2 regions of the Mesorhizobium sp. AD1-1 genome follow, and region 2 is predicted to be linked to the other one. Evidence: predicted binding sites of a transcription regulator. Region 2 holds the regulator's gene; the other holds the start of a gene.
The links. Region 2 encodes HrcA, which represses chaperone genes, less so after heat shock. Its sites were predicted from a motif close to GTTAGCACTCNCNNNNNGNGAGTGCTAAC; they were not measured.

Region 1: groES (co-chaperone GroES) is a predicted target of HrcA. The motif match lies at 2,900-2,928, and genes of this name have one in related genera.

The regions. Positions count from the first base shown of each region.
Region 1 covers NZ_JAIUGP010000006.1:217,721-225,047, forward strand. Annotated here, with positions in the region: gene LB519_RS14345 (MFS transporter) at 1-303, opposite strand, end outside; gene LB519_RS14350 (TetR/AcrR family transcriptional regulator) at 427-1,053, shown strand; gene LB519_RS14355 (hypothetical protein) at 1,062-2,030, opposite strand; gene LB519_RS14360 (class I SAM-dependent methyltransferase) at 2,029-2,826, shown strand; gene groES (co-chaperone GroES) at 2,991-3,287, shown strand; gene groL (chaperonin GroEL) at 3,350-5,005, shown strand; gene LB519_RS14375 (TetR/AcrR family transcriptional regulator) at 5,099-5,707, opposite strand; gene LB519_RS14380 (zinc-dependent alcohol dehydrogenase family protein) at 5,805-6,815, shown strand; gene LB519_RS14385 (OsmC family protein) at 6,850-7,296, shown strand; gene LB519_RS14390 (nuclear transport factor 2 family protein) at 7,313-7,327, shown strand, end outside.
Region 2 covers NZ_JAIUGP010000002.1:608,438-615,764, forward strand. Annotated here, with positions in the region: gene LB519_RS06450 (RNA polymerase sigma factor) at 1-533, shown strand, start outside; gene LB519_RS06455 (glutathione S-transferase family protein) at 537-1,163, opposite strand; gene cysK (cysteine synthase A) at 1,293-2,270, opposite strand; gene LB519_RS06465 (LysE family translocator) at 2,467-3,084, opposite strand; gene LB519_RS06470 (PQQ-dependent sugar dehydrogenase) at 3,357-4,709, opposite strand; gene LB519_RS06475 (hypothetical protein) at 4,808-5,005, opposite strand; gene hrcA (heat-inducible transcriptional repressor HrcA) at 5,030-6,127, opposite strand; gene rph (ribonuclease PH) at 6,285-7,001, shown strand; gene LB519_RS06490 (glyoxalase/bleomycin resistance/extradiol dioxygenase family protein) at 7,185-7,327, shown strand, end outside.

The DNA.
Region 1 (7,327 bases), on a different contig from region 2:
ATTGGCCAGCGCCAGCAGCAGCAGAAGGACGGCACTTTTCCAGCGCATATTGTGGGCCGAAAGCAGCATCGCCACGACGGCCGAACCGATGGCAATGGCGATCATCTCGGCGGTGGCGACCAGCGCCAGTTCGTCGCCGCTGACATGGCCTTCGGTGTAGAGAGCTCCGAGCAGCACCGGCTGCAGGCCGAGGATGAGCAGGCCGACCGAACCGATCCACAGGGCCGAGGCGAGCTGCCAGCCGGTCGGATTGCCGACCAGCCAGTCGCCACTGCCTGCGTGGCCGATATCTGTCGAAGCCAAAGGCGCCTCCCAACGTCCTTGCCGCGCGGCAAAAAAGCTGACAACCTGTCAGTATTTCCGAAACTGATACTTGATCATATTTCTTGTCAACCGGAATCTAAAAACCGTGCGAAAGATCGGTGCATGACGGAATTGAAGAGAATGGCGACCGAGCCGAGGCGCAGGCCCAAGCAGGAACGCAGCCGCGAGCGCATCGACGCGATCCTGTCGACGACCATGCGGCTGATCGGGGAAAAGGGTATCGACGCCGTCACCATGAAGGAAGTCGGCATGCTGGCGGGCGGACCGATCGCCACCGTCTACCATTATTTTCCCAACAAATCGGCGATCCTGGCGATGCTCTATGAGCGGTTTTCAGAGGTCAGCCGGGCACGGCTGACGACGATCATCGCCGAAATTCACGAGGCGAAAGATGTCATCGTGGCCGCTGACCGGCTGCTCGATGATTATCTCAGCCGTGTCGCCGGCGATCCGGCCATCCAGGATCTGCAGAACGCCATCCAGGCCGACAAGGCGCTCAAGAACCTCGACCTCGCCGAAACGCGGCACCAAGCCAAAATGTTCTGCGACCACGTCATCGCCTTGCTCGAGCCCGAGAGGCGCGAGCAGTTCGAACGTATGGTTCTGCTGATCTTCCAGCTCGCCGGCGGCGTGGTGCGCCTGGCGCTTGCCGAGGGCGAAGCGGAAAGCCGCCGGACCATCGAGGATTACCGGTCCATCATTCACACGCAGCTGCGGCTGTTCCTCTAGAGCCGCGCCTATTTCGCCCGATGGACGAGGCCTTCGAAGCCGTGTGTCAGATCCGAAGCGCCGGCCGCGAACATCTTGACGAGATTTTGCGGACGGCCGGGAGTCTTGTTCGCATCGAGGAGGATGGCCCTGCCCTCGTGCATGACGAAATCGAATTTTCCATAGTCGAAGCCGAGTTCACGCCGACGCTCACGCAATTCGTCGGGCACCGGGACGGGCTCGCGCCGGATCGTCTCCGATGCCTTGACCAGGCCGTTTGGCGAGACGTAGCGGGTGCAGCGCTCTCGCTCTCCGCAAAACACCCAGAAACGAACAGCAAAACCGTCGGGTTCTCTCTCCGGAATGAACTTTTCCACGACGAGATCGTCGCAATCAAAGACGCCGTCTGGAACGTCGCCGAGAGATCCGTGGATCTCATAGGGGTGCAAGATTGGCAAATGCGGAAACGGCGGCTGTTTGCCCGCGCGCTCGGATCGCCGGTTGAGGAGCGTCTCCGGAATTCCCCGATTGTTGAGATTGCTTTTGACAATCACCTGACCTTGCCAGCTGTCGGTTTTGTCGATCAATGCACCACTGATCCGCCGTTTGGATATGTCGGCGGCGCCGATGTTGAGGCAGAATGCAAAACTCCGGGCATAGTCGACATAGTCCGTGGGCGTCACCGTGGCATCGACATGCAATACCGCCATATCGGCGCTGACCGGCTTCGACAGGCCTTGCTGAACCCGAACCGAATGGCCGCGCCTTTTCAATTCCGCAAGAATGTCGAACAGCATGTATGGGCTGCTCCTGCGCAGCAGAATATCGCGCCTGCCCAGGAACCTGTCATGCTCATGCGTTATCACGGCGATACGCGCCACTATCCACCTCCTGGACTGTCTGTAGATGCCTTGAAATGTCTTGGCTTGTCCAACGACCTCTATTAAGCCCCGGTGATATCCAAAATCCAGGCGTGCAGGGGGCCAATGGAATTGCATGACAAATCATTGGGACGATTACCACCGCCATTGGAAACTTCTGGAAGCGCCGCTCCGGCCGACAGCGGAAACCGTCGCTATATTCGATCGCGAACTTGATCTCGGAAATGCCGATGTCCTTCTCTTGGGGGTTACCCCGGAATTGGCAGTTTTGGGCAAGTCGATGTTGGCGGTCGACCAGTCGGCGGCCATGATTTCCGGCGTATGGGCTGGCGACGACGGCTCGCGACGGGCAATTGCCGGCAACTGGCTTAACCTGCCCGTGGACCGCGCAAGCATCGACGCCGTCATCGGCGACGGATGCCTGTCGGCGGTCGCTTCCCAGGCGGCGCGCTGTTCGTTGTTTGGCGAGGTCGCCAGGGTGCTGAAGCCTGGCAGGCGCGCAGCGATCCGCGTCTTCGCACGACCGGAAACGGCGGACGATCTGTGCGGCATCGAAGCTCTGGTTCTGGCCGGCGGGATCGAGAATTTCCACGCGCTCAAATGGCGGATTGCGATGGCGTGTACGACCGACGACCGCGATTTTACCATCAAGGTGGCAACGATCCGCGATGCATTCGGCAGACTGTTTCCGGACCGCGAAGCTCTTGCCGCGCGAACAGGATGGAGTATGAGCTCGATCAACACGATCGACGTCTATGCAGGCTCGGACATAAGCTACAGCTTCGCGACGCTGGCCACGCTGACCAACGAGGCAGCCAACTGGTTCGGCGACGTGCGCGTCGTGCCGAGCGGAAGCTATCCGCTAGCGGAACGGTGCCCGCTTCTGGTGCTCGGTTCGGCCAGGCACCGGTAAGTTCATCATCATGCGCCAAGAGGCGCTCCGAGCGCCTTGACTCCGGCGCGCCGCCAGCCTATTTCAGCGCCACGTTAGCACTCGCCTTTGGTGAGTGCTAACCACATGTCCGGCGCCGCCGGATGGAGGAACTGTTTCTCACCGTTCTCATCGAGGAAGAAAAAATGGCAAAGTCGAAGTTCCGCCCGCTTCATGACCGCGTGGTCGTTCGCCGGGTCGAATCCGAATCCAAGACCGCTGGCGGGATCATCATCCCCGACACGGCAAAGGAAAAGCCGCAGGAAGGCGAGATCATCGCTGTCGGCTCCGGCGCTCGTGACGAAGCTGGCAAGCTGGTCCCGCTGGACGTCAAGGCCGGCGACCGCATCCTGTTCGGCAAGTGGTCGGGCACCGAAGTCAAGCTCAATGGCGAAGACCTTCTGATCATGAAGGAATCCGACATCATGGGCATCATCGGCTGATATCAGGCCTTTCCGTCAACTGAATTCCCGGGCTCGATCAAAGCCCCTGCCAGGAGCTAAAAATGGCTGCCAAAGACGTAAAATTCTCCCGTGATGCCCGCGAGCGCATGCTGCGCGGCGTCAACATCCTCGCCGACGCGGTGAAGGTCACGCTCGGCCCCAAGGGCCGCAACGTCGTCATCGACAAGTCGTTCGGCGCCCCGCGCATCACCAAGGACGGCGTCACCGTCGCCAAGGAAATCGAGCTTGAAGACAAGTTCGAGAACATGGGCGCGCAGATGGTCCGCGAAGTTGCTTCGAAGACCAACGACATCGCCGGCGACGGCACCACGACCGCGACCGTTCTGGCGCAGTCGATCGTTCAGGAAGGCCACAAGGCCGTTGCCGCCGGCATGAACCCGATGGACCTGAAGCGCGGCATCGATCTGGCCGTGACCGAAGTCGTCTCGGCGCTCGGGAAGGCTGCCAAGAAGATCAAGACCTCCGAGGAAGTTGCCCAGGTCGGCACGATCTCGGCCAATGGCGACGAGTCGGTCGGCAAGATGATCGCGGAAGCGATGCAGAAGGTCGGCAACGAAGGCGTCATCACGGTGGAAGAAGCCAAGACCGCCGAGACCGAACTCGAAGTCGTCGAAGGCATGCAGTTCGACCGCGGCTATCTCTCGCCCTACTTCGTCACCAACGCCGACAAGATGGTTGCCGAGCTCGAGGACGTCTACATCCTCCTGCACGAGAAGAAGCTGTCCAACCTCCAGGCCATGCTGCCGGTTCTCGAAGCCGTCGTGCAGACCTCGAAGCCGCTGCTCATCATCTCGGAAGACGTCGAAGGCGAGGCTCTGGCCACGCTGGTCGTCAACAAGCTGCGTGGCGGCCTGAAGATCGCTGCCGTCAAGGCGCCGGGCTTCGGTGATCGCCGCAAGGCCATGCTGGAAGACATCGCCATCCTCACCGGTGGCCAGGTCATCTCGGAAGACCTCGGCATCAAGCTCGAGAACGTCGGCCTCAACATGCTCGGCCGCGCCAAGAAGGTGTCGATCTCCAAGGAGAACACCACCATCGTCGACGGCGCCGGCAAGAAGGCCGAGATCCAGGGCCGCGTTGCCCAGATCAAGCAGCAGATCGAAGAGACCACTTCGGACTACGACAAGGAGAAGCTGCAGGAACGTCTGGCGAAGCTCGCCGGCGGCGTTGCGGTGATCCGCGTCGGCGGTGCGACGGAAGTCGAAGTCAAGGAAAAGAAGGACCGCGTCGATGACGCCCTCAACGCGACCCGCGCGGCCGTGGAAGAAGGCATCGTTGCTGGTGGTGGCGTCGCGCTGCTGCGCGCTTCGGCCAACATCAAGGCCACCGGCGTCAACGCCGATCAGGCCGCCGGCATCAACATCGTTCGTCGTGCGCTGCAGGCTCCGGCCCGCCAGATCGCGGCCAACGCCGGTGCGGAAGCATCGATCGTTGCCGGCAAGATCCTTGAGAACAAGGGCGCGACCTTCGGCTACAACGCCCAGACCGGCGACTATGGCGACATGATCGCCATGGGTATCGTCGATCCGGTCAAGGTCGTTCGCACCGCTCTCCAGGACGCGGCCTCGGTCGCCGGCCTGCTGGTCACCACCGAAGCCATGATCGCGGAGGCTCCGAAGAAGGAGTCGGCTGGCGGCGGCGGCATGCCTGGCGGCATGGGCGGCGGCATGGGCGGCATGGGCGGCATGGATTTCTAATCCAGCCCTATCAGCCTTCAGATACGGAAAGGGCGGCAGAGATGCCGCCCTTTTCGTTTACGCGGACCTCGATCGCCGCGCCTCCGTCGGTTCTCAGACGGCGGCATCCGCGCGTTGCTTTACCTCGCCAGCAAGCACCGCGGCTTCGATCAACGCCGCGACCTCATCAGCCACCGCCTGTAAGGGGGCGCGGTCTCGGGTGGCGCGGGCGATCACCATCAGCCCTTCCAGTGACGATTCGACCAGCAGTGCCAATGCATGCGCGCGGCGCGCGGGCACCCCTGCCCTGACGAAGGCGTCCCGCAGCAGGCCTATCCACTGTTCGAAGGCCGAGCGGCACAACTCCGCCAGTTCCGGCACGTCGGTGGGCGAGTCCAGCACGACAGGCGCGATCGGACAGCCGAGTGAAAACCGGTTGTCTTCCAGCATGCGCCCCACCGACTGGTAGATATGATGGACGGCCACCGCCGGATCCTTTTCGGCGGCCAGCGCTTCGCCCAGCCTCTCCGTCACGTCGGCAACGCTGGCGCGCGTCACCTCGATGACCAGTTGGTCCTTGCCGCCGGGAAAATGGAAATAGAGCGAGCCCCGCGGTGCGCCGCTGGCGCTCAATATGTCGTTGAGCGAGGTGCCGTGATAGCCGCGCTGCCTGAGCAGCAGCCCAGTCGTCTCGAGTATGCGGGTGCGGGTGTCGTTGGCCATGTCAACCTCTGTCAGGAGAGATCATTATAGGCCTTGCGCAAAATATGACAATCGGTCTACATAATATGTAGACCAGTCTATATATTTGAGGTTCGAAATGCGCAGCTATCGCCTTGAAGGGACCGGCGGAATCGAAAGCCTGGTGCTGCGGGACGAGGCGCGACCGGAGCCGGGAGCGCACGAGATCGTGGTGCGCATTCGCGCCACCTCGCTCAACCGGCGCGACACGATGATCCTCAACGGCGCCTATCCGCTGACGCCGCGCCAGGGCGTCGTGCCGCTGAGCGACGGGGCTGGTGAGATTGTAGCCGTCGGCGCTGCCGTCACCCGCTTTGCCGTCGGCGACCGTGTCACCGGCAGCTATTTCGCGCGCTGGATCGACGGCCGCATCCATGCCGGGCTCGTCGACCAGCTCGGCTGCACGCTGGACGGCATGCTGGCGGAATATGCGGTTCTCGACGAACAATGGGCGGTGCGGCTGCCCGATCATCTCGACTGGCAAGAGGCCGCAACGCTGACCTGCGCCGGCCTGACCGCCTGGAATGCGGTGACGGGCGCCGGAATTCCGAAGCCCGGCCAATGGGTTCTGGTCATCGGCTCGGGCGGCGTCTCCCTCTTTGCATTGCAGTTCGCCAAGCTGCTCGGCTGCCATGTCGCCGCCGTCACCTCGCGCGGCGAGAAAGCCGACAGGCTGCGGGCGCTGGGCGCCGACCTGGTGATTTCGACATCGGATATGCCGCAATGGGGCGCGGCCGTCCGCGACCAGACCGGCGGCATCGATCTCGTCGTCGAGACCGGCGGCCCGGCGACCTTCACGCAGTCGCTGATCGCCAGCACGCTTTACGGGCACATCGTGCTCTTGACGCTGCAGGATGCGAAAGGCGGATCGATTCAGCTGCCGGCGGCACTCTACCAGCGCAGCCTCGCCACCATCAGCCGCCTGTTCGTCGGCAGCCGGACCAATCTCGAAGCCATGCTGCGCGCCGTCTCGCAGCACCGCCTGCGGCCCGTCATCGACAAGGTCTTCGCCTTTACCGAGGCCGGCGATGCCTATCGCTATTTCCAGCAGGGCGACGTCTTCGGGAAGGTGATCATCGACGGCGCCTGACCCATCGAGTCCTCAAACCCAAGGGAGAACGACCATGACAATTCGTGAAGCCTCGGCCAAATGGCAAGGGACGTTGAAGGAAGGTTCGGGCCGGTTGCGGCTCGGCAGCGGCGTCTTCGAAGGCGCCTATTCCTTCCCGTCGCGTTTCGAGAACGGTCCGGGCACCAACCCGGAAGAACTGATCGCCGCGGCGCATGCAGGCTGCTTCTCGATGGCGCTGAGCGCCATACTGGGCAACGCCAATCATGTCCCGACAAGCATCAGCACCGTCGCCAAGGTGCATCTTGGCGCAACCGCTGCCGGTCCGACGATCACCCGCATCGAACTCGAAACCGAGGCAGAGGTCGCGGGACTTGCCGAAGATGAATTCGAGCGCCTTGCACAGTCCGCCAAGGCGGGCTGCCTCGTCTCGCGGGCCCTTGGCGGCGTGTCTCAGATCACCCTCAAGGCAACGCTCGTCGAAGCCACCAAAGGTCAATGAAGCCAGGAGAAAGAAGATGACACAGGAGCTT
Region 2 (7,327 bases):
CGCTGATGCTGTTTGCTGAGTCGCGCCGCGCCGCACGGCGCAGCGCCGCCGGCGACTTCGTGCCGCTGGCGGAACAGGATTGCCTTCTATGGGACCGCGCCCTGATCGATGAGGCGGAGGCGCTGCTTTCCAACGCCGCGGCCAAGGGCATCATCGGCCGCTACCAGCTTGAGGCGGCCGTGCAGTCCGCGCATGCGGCACGACGGCTGACCGGCCGCACCGACTGGGCGGCGATCCGCGAGCTCTACGATGCGTTGCTTTCGATCGCAGGATCGCCGGTGGTGGCGATAAACCGCGCGGTGGCGATCGCCGAGGCCGAGGGCGCAGTGGCGGGATTGGCGGCCCTCTACGTGCTGGGCGACGACAAACGGCTTGATGACTATCAGCCCTATTGGGCCGCACGCGCCGGTCTCCTGGCCAGGCTTGGTCAGGAACCGCAAGCCTGCGAAGCCTATGACCGGGCGATCGGCCTCGAGCGCGACCCGGCGGTGCGCCGCTTCCTGCAGGAAAAGCGGGCAGTGCTCAGAAATTGAGCTTCAGCCCGGCCACATCTCGTGCGAGGTGTTGAGCGTCTTCATCAGCGGATGGTCGCGCAGCCGCGCCCACAGGCGTTCAATGTTCGGCCATGCCGTCCGCGCGCTGTCGATGTCGGGATGCCAGGCCACCAGCATGACCAGATAGATGTCGGCCAGCGACATCCGGTCGCCGACCAGCCAGTCACGGCCTTCAAGCGCGGCATCCAGAACGGCAAAGCCACGGTCCATCTCGGCCACGGCTGCCTGCTTGACCGCCTTGGTGCCTTCGGGATCGGCAGTGTAGCGGTATGCGTAGTAGAAACGCAGCACCGCCGGATAGAGCACCGACGACATGAAGGCCATCCAGCGCAGGAAATCGGCGCGGGCAGGCGCGTCTGCTGCCGGCGCCAAATTGGCATCGGGATGACGCTCGGCAAGCAGGATGCAGATCGCCGCCGATTCCGTCATCGAGCTTCCGTCCGGCAAGGTCAGCACCGGCACCTGGTTCAACGGACTGATGTCGAGGAAGGCGGGGTCGGGCCGGTCGGTCTTCGGCACGTCGATCTGCTCGAACTGTGCATTCGCCAACGCCAGCGCTGCCTCGACGACGAAGCCGCCGCTGCCAGGACGGGTATAAAGCTTGTACATAAAATTCTCCCCCGGCCGCGCAAAGCAGGCCGGGGCGATATGAACCGGAAGCGGTGCCGCGCTCAAGCCGCCGATGGCGGCCACGCGCGTTTTTTCAGCGGGCCAGCTTGGACGCGAAGGAGCGTCGGACTACGATCCCAGCCCCTCGAACAGGATTGTCGACAGATAGCGCTCGGCGAAGGACGGGATGACCACCACAAGATTTTTGCCCTTGTTCTCCGGCCGCGAGCCGACGACGATGGCCGCCTGCAGGGCGGCGCCCGAAGAGATGCCGACCGGCACGCCTTCGAGGCGGGCGACGAGGCGGGCATTGGCCACCGAATCCTCGTTCGACACCTTGACGATCTCGTCATAGATCGTCGTGTCGAGGATCTTGGGCGCAAAACCGGCGCCGATGCCCTGGATCTTGTGCGGGCCGGGCTGGCCACCCGACAGAACCGGCGAGGAGTCGGGCTCGACGGCGACGACATGCACGGAGGGCTTGCGCTTCTTCAGCACCTGGCCGACGCCGGTGATGGTGCCGCCGGTGCCGATGCCGGCGACGAAGATATCGACCTCGCCATGCGTATCGTTCCAGATTTCCTCGGCCGTCGTCGTGCGGTGGATTTCCGGATTGGCCGGGTTCTCGAACTGCTGCGGGATGATCGCATTGGGGATCGTCGCTGCCAGTTCGTCGGCCTTGGCGATGGCCCCCTTCATACCTTTCGGACCCTCGGTCAGCACCAGCTCGGCGCCGAGCAGCGCCAGCATTTTCCGGCGCTCGACCGACATTGTTTCGGGCATCGTCAGGATCAGCTTGTAGCCCTTGGCCGCGGCGGCGAAGGCAAGCGCGATGCCGGTGTTGCCCGACGTCGGTTCGATCAGCGTTGTCTTGCCGGGAGAAATCTTGCCTGATGCCTCAAGCGCCTCGATCATCGCCACGCCGATGCGGTCCTTGACCGAGGCGATCGGATTGAAGAATTCGAGCTTGGCGATGAGATTGGCGACGATGCCCTTTTCCCTGGCGAACTTGTCGAGCCGCACCAGGGGCGTGTCGCCGATCGTATCGGTGATGGAATTGTAGACGCGGCCGCGACCGGGCACACGGGCTGTGACGGGCTTGTTCATTGGTTTCGCTCCCAGAATTTCAGGCGAGTAAGGATTTCAGGCAGTGGAATTGCAGCCGGCAAGATAGGGCCTTCGGTCGCGCAAGATAGACTGTCGGCTGAAAATATCCGAGTGGGACCTGTGTCTAAAACCGTGCCGTCCCGGAAAAGCATTTCTCGCAAAGGCCTGTTTGCGAAATGCTTTGGCCGAAAGCTCTCTATTGCCGAGCGGCAATCGCTGCAGCAGCACCGACCATGAAGCCGGCCGCCGTGCGGTTCAGCGCCTTGAGCGCGCGGGGCGATTTCAGAAACCAGCGCGCCTTGGCCGCCAGCGCCAGATACGGCACCAGCACCACCAACAGCACGACAACGGTCAGCGCGACGAGGATGCCGTAATCCGCCAGCGTGATGGTTTTCAGGTCGACGATGGTCGGCGTGATCGCGAGATAGAAGATCATCGTCTTCGGATTGCCGAGGGTAACGGTCAGACCGGCGGCAAAGCTCGACAGCAAGCCGCCCTTGCCTTTTCCGGCCTCGACGGTCTCGGGCGTGATGCCGCTGTTCCAGAAGCGCCAGCCGAGAAAGGCGAGATAGGCGACGCCGAGCCATTTGATGGCCAGGAAAACCATGCCGAAGGATTGTGCGACGAAGGCGAGGCCAAGCACCACGGCGGTCAGATAGGTGATGTCGCCAACCATCAGGCCAAACGACATCGCCAGCGACGATCGGAAGCCTGAGCCGAGCGCACGGGCGACCAGCGCGGTGATGCCGGGACCAGGAATCGCGGCGGCGATGCCGAGGGCCGCACTATAGGCGAGGAATCCGGTAAGGGTCATGGCACTGGTCTCGGATCAGAGCGTTTTATTGCATGGGACAGGCCAAGATTGAATTCCCTGGGGCCGGATTCTATTGCACCAGATATCGAGGGCTCGCCTTACGAAGCCCCCTCATCCGGCCGCTTCGCGGCCACCTTCTCCCCGAGGGGAGAAGAGACGGGCGCCAGCGTCTGCTGACTCCTCTCCCCTCGGGGAGAGGTCGGATTGTCCCGAATTGCTCTTCGCAATTCGGTTGGCAATCCGGGTGAGGGGGCCTGCGTTACCTGAGCAGATCAGGACGGACCGTCGCCATGGGTGACACGCCAGATGGTGCCGTTGCCGTCCTCGCTGACGATCAGCGCACCGTCGCTCGCAATCGCCACGCCGACCGGCCGGCCCCAGACCTCACCGTTGGAAACCACGAAGCCGGTGATGAAATCCTCATACGCGCCGGTCGGCTTGCCGTCCTTGAACAGCAACCGCACCACCTTGTAGCCGGTCCTGTTGCCGCGGTTCCATGACCCGTGCAGAGCGACGAACGCATCGCCCTTGTATTCAGCTGGAAAGCTCTTCCCCTCGTAGAAGGCGATGGTGAGCGGCGCCGAATGCGCCTGCATCAGCACATCGGGAACGGTCGTTTTGCCGGCAAGATCGGGGCGCTCACCCTTGTGGCGCGGATCCTCATTGTTGCCGATATAGTACCAGGGCCAGCCATAGAAGGCACCCTCCTTGACCACGGTCGCGTATTCGGGCGGCACATTGTCGCCAAGCGCATCGCGTTCGTTGACGACGCACCACAGCGCGCCGGTCGCCGGCTGCACAGTCATACCCGAGCAGTTGCGCAAGCCGGCGGCAAAGATGCGGCCGTTCTTGCCATCGGGATCGAAGGCCAGCACGTCGGCGCGGCCGTCTTCAGAACCCCAGGCTGCACCCAGCGGCTGCGATTTCGCCCAGGCATCGAGTCCGCCTTTCGGCTCCCGGCCCATGTCCTCGGCGACATTCGATCCCGAGCCGACCGAAAGGTAAAGCGTCTTGCCGTCCGGCGAGAAGGCGATATCGCGGGTCCAGTGATGACTGGCGGGGATGTTGCCGACGATGGTTTCCGGGTCGCCGGAGGCCTTCAGGTCGCCATTGCGGTAGGCAAAGCGCACGATGCTGTCGCTGTTGGCGACATAGACCCATTGCGGTTCAGCGCCCGGCGGATAGAAGGCAATGCCATAGGGCCGGTTGAGATTGCCGGCAAAGATGCCGTCCTGCGCCGGCTTCGCACTGCCTTCGGCGAGGCGATAGATGCGGACCTGGTTGGCTTTGCTGTCGGCGACGAACAGGTCGCCATTCGGTGCGACGCGTACGACGCGTGGATTGTCGATGCCCGATGCAACCAGCTCGGCCGAGAAACCCGGCGGCAGTTGCAGCTTCGCGTCTGCCGGCATGTCCGCGATGCCGGCGCTGTTCGAGGTCGACCGGGTGGCATTGGGCTTGGGCAGATCATCCGGTCTGATCAGGCGGCGGGTGCCCGGCTTGTCCGCTCGCCAGTCGCCGAAGGCAGCCGCGCCTTTCAGCACCGGTTCGTCCGCCTGCTGGGCGAATGAAGCGGTCGGGAGAAACAGTGCGGCGGAAAGTGCGGGGCCGGCAAAACGCATCATTCGGTCCTCCAGTGTTCGGGGGTGAAAACAGGAACGACCGGTTTCGTCGATCGTTCCACGGCACACGATGAGGTGAAGGAAGCTTGCGGTTTTCCGGTTCAGGTCCCGGCGGCGTAGAAATCGTCGTCGAGGCGTTTTTCCAACTCGACGAGGTCAGCCGGCAGCGGCAGGCCCATGGCGCGCATTTCCCGTAGCTTTTCGCGCAGCTGCTCCTGGATCTCGTGCTGGTCTTCCGGCTGGTTGACCATCTCCTCCAGCAGCAGGCTGATCCGGGCCTTGAATTCTTCGAGCGCCATCGTCGTCTCCTCGGTTGGATCAGCTCAGCGCAGCATGCGTGAAATCAGCTGCGCCGTATAGTCGACCATTGGGACGATGCGCGCGTAATTCAGCCGGGTCGGGCCGATGACGCCGAGCGCGCCGACGACGCGGGCATCCTTGTCGCGATAGGGGGCGACGACCAGCGACGAGCCCGACAGCGAAAACAGCTTGTTTTCCGAGCCGATGAAGATGCGCACACCCGAGCCCTGCTCGGCGAGGTCAAGCAGCTGGATAAGCCCGTCCTGCGTCTCCATGTCCTCGAACAGATGGCGCAGCAGCTCGATGTCGGCCTGGGCGGTGACGTTTTCAAGCAGATTGGCACGCCCGCGCACGATGAGCCGTGCCGGCAGGCCACTGTCGGCGCCGGCCCACACCGCCAGCCCCTTCTCCACCAGGTCCTGCGACAGCGTGTCGAGCGCGGCCCTGGTTTCTTCCTTGATGCGAGCGATCTCGATCCGCGCCTCGGCCAGCGTGCGGCCGCGTATATGGGCGTTGAGGAAATTCGAGGCCTCGTGCAGTTGCGAGACGGTGATCCCGGCGGGCAGGTCGACGACGCGGTTTTCGACGTCGCCATTCTGCGACACCAGCACCGCCAGCGCCTTCGTCGGCTCAAGCTGGATGAATTCGATGTGCTTCAGCGCCACCTCGTTCTTGGCGGCCAGCACCAGGCCGGCGCCGCGCGACATGCCCGACAGCATCTGGCTGGCCTCGGTCAGCATGTGCTCCAGCGTCGCACCGGAGCCGGACGCCCGCACCTGTGCCTCGATGGCGCGGCGCTCCTCGTCGGAAAGGTCGCCAAGCTCCATGAAGGCATCGACGAAGAAACGCAGGCCGGCCTGTGTCGGCAGCCGGCCGGCCGAAATGTGCGGCGCGTAGATCAGGCCGAGATGCTCGAGGTCGCTCATCACGTTGCGGATGGTCGCCGGCGACAGCGAGGACGGCAGGATACGCGACAGGCTGCGCGATCCCACCGGTTCACCGTCCCTGAGATAGGAATCGACGATGCGCCGGAAGATGTCGCGGGAACGCATGTCGAGCGCCTGGAATACTGGCGACTGAAGCGCGGGCGACTGCGAAGCGGGATCGACTGCCTTGGTCATACGGCCAAAAACCTCCGGCCCAAGGATATAGACTTACACTGCACCCGCGCAACCCGGTGTCTGTGTCCGATCGTCAGGCCATTTTCCTTTGCGCCACGCGTCCCATGCGGTTACAAGCCGGCCAAGATTCCGAAAAATGACAAGAAAGCAGCCCTGAATGCGCCCTTCCAAACGCCAATTCGACGAAATGCGTGCCATCTCCTTCGAGCGTGGCGTCTCCAAGCATGCCGAAGGCTCATGCCTGGTGAAGTTCGGCGACACGCATGTCCTGTGCACGGCCAGCCTCGAGGAAAAAGTGCCGGGTTGGATGCGCAACTCCGGCAAGGGCTGGGTGACGGCGGAATACGGCATGCTGCCGCGCTCGACCGGCGAGCGCATGCGCCGTGAGGCTTCGGCCGGCAAGCAGGGCGGCCGCACGCTGGAAATCCAGCGGCTGATCGGCCGCTCCTTGCGCGCCGTGGTCGATTTGCAGGCGCTGGGCGAACAGCAGATCACCGTCGACTGCGACGTCATCCAGGCCGATGGCGGCACCCGCACCGCCTCGATCACCGGCGGCTGGGTGGCGCTGTATGACTGCCTGCGCTGGATGGAAGCGCGCCAGATGGCCAGCGTCGCCAAGGTGCTGAAGGATCATGTCGCTGCGATCTCCTGCGGCATCCATGACGGCCAGCCGGTCATCGACCTCGACTATATCGAGGATTCCGCGGCCGGCACCGACGCCAATTTCGTCATGACGGGCAAGGGCGGCATCGTCGAGATCCAGGGCACCGCCGAGGGCGAGCCTTTCTCCGAGGAGCAGTTCGCGGACCTGATGGGCCTGGCCAAGAAAGGCATCCAGCGGTTGGTGAGTTTGCAGCAGATGGCAGTGGCTTAGTTTTTAGATGTCGAGCCTGAGCGCCCCCCTCTGGCCTGCCGGCCATCTCCCCCTCAAGTGGGGAGATCGGATGTCGTCTAGGGCTTCGCCAATCTCCGGCGTTGTAGGGTGCGCGGCAATGCAGAAGCTGCCAATCTCCCCACCTGAGGGGGAGATGGCCGGCAGGCCAGAGGGGGGCGCCTCGTGACACCCTCCGCGATCCTGGAATCGGCCCTCTACGTCACAGACCTGCCCGCCGCCGAAACCTTCTACACCGACATCCTCGGCCTCAATCTCCTCGGCAAGGTCGACGGCCGCCACCTGTTCTTCCGCTGCGGCCCCGGCGT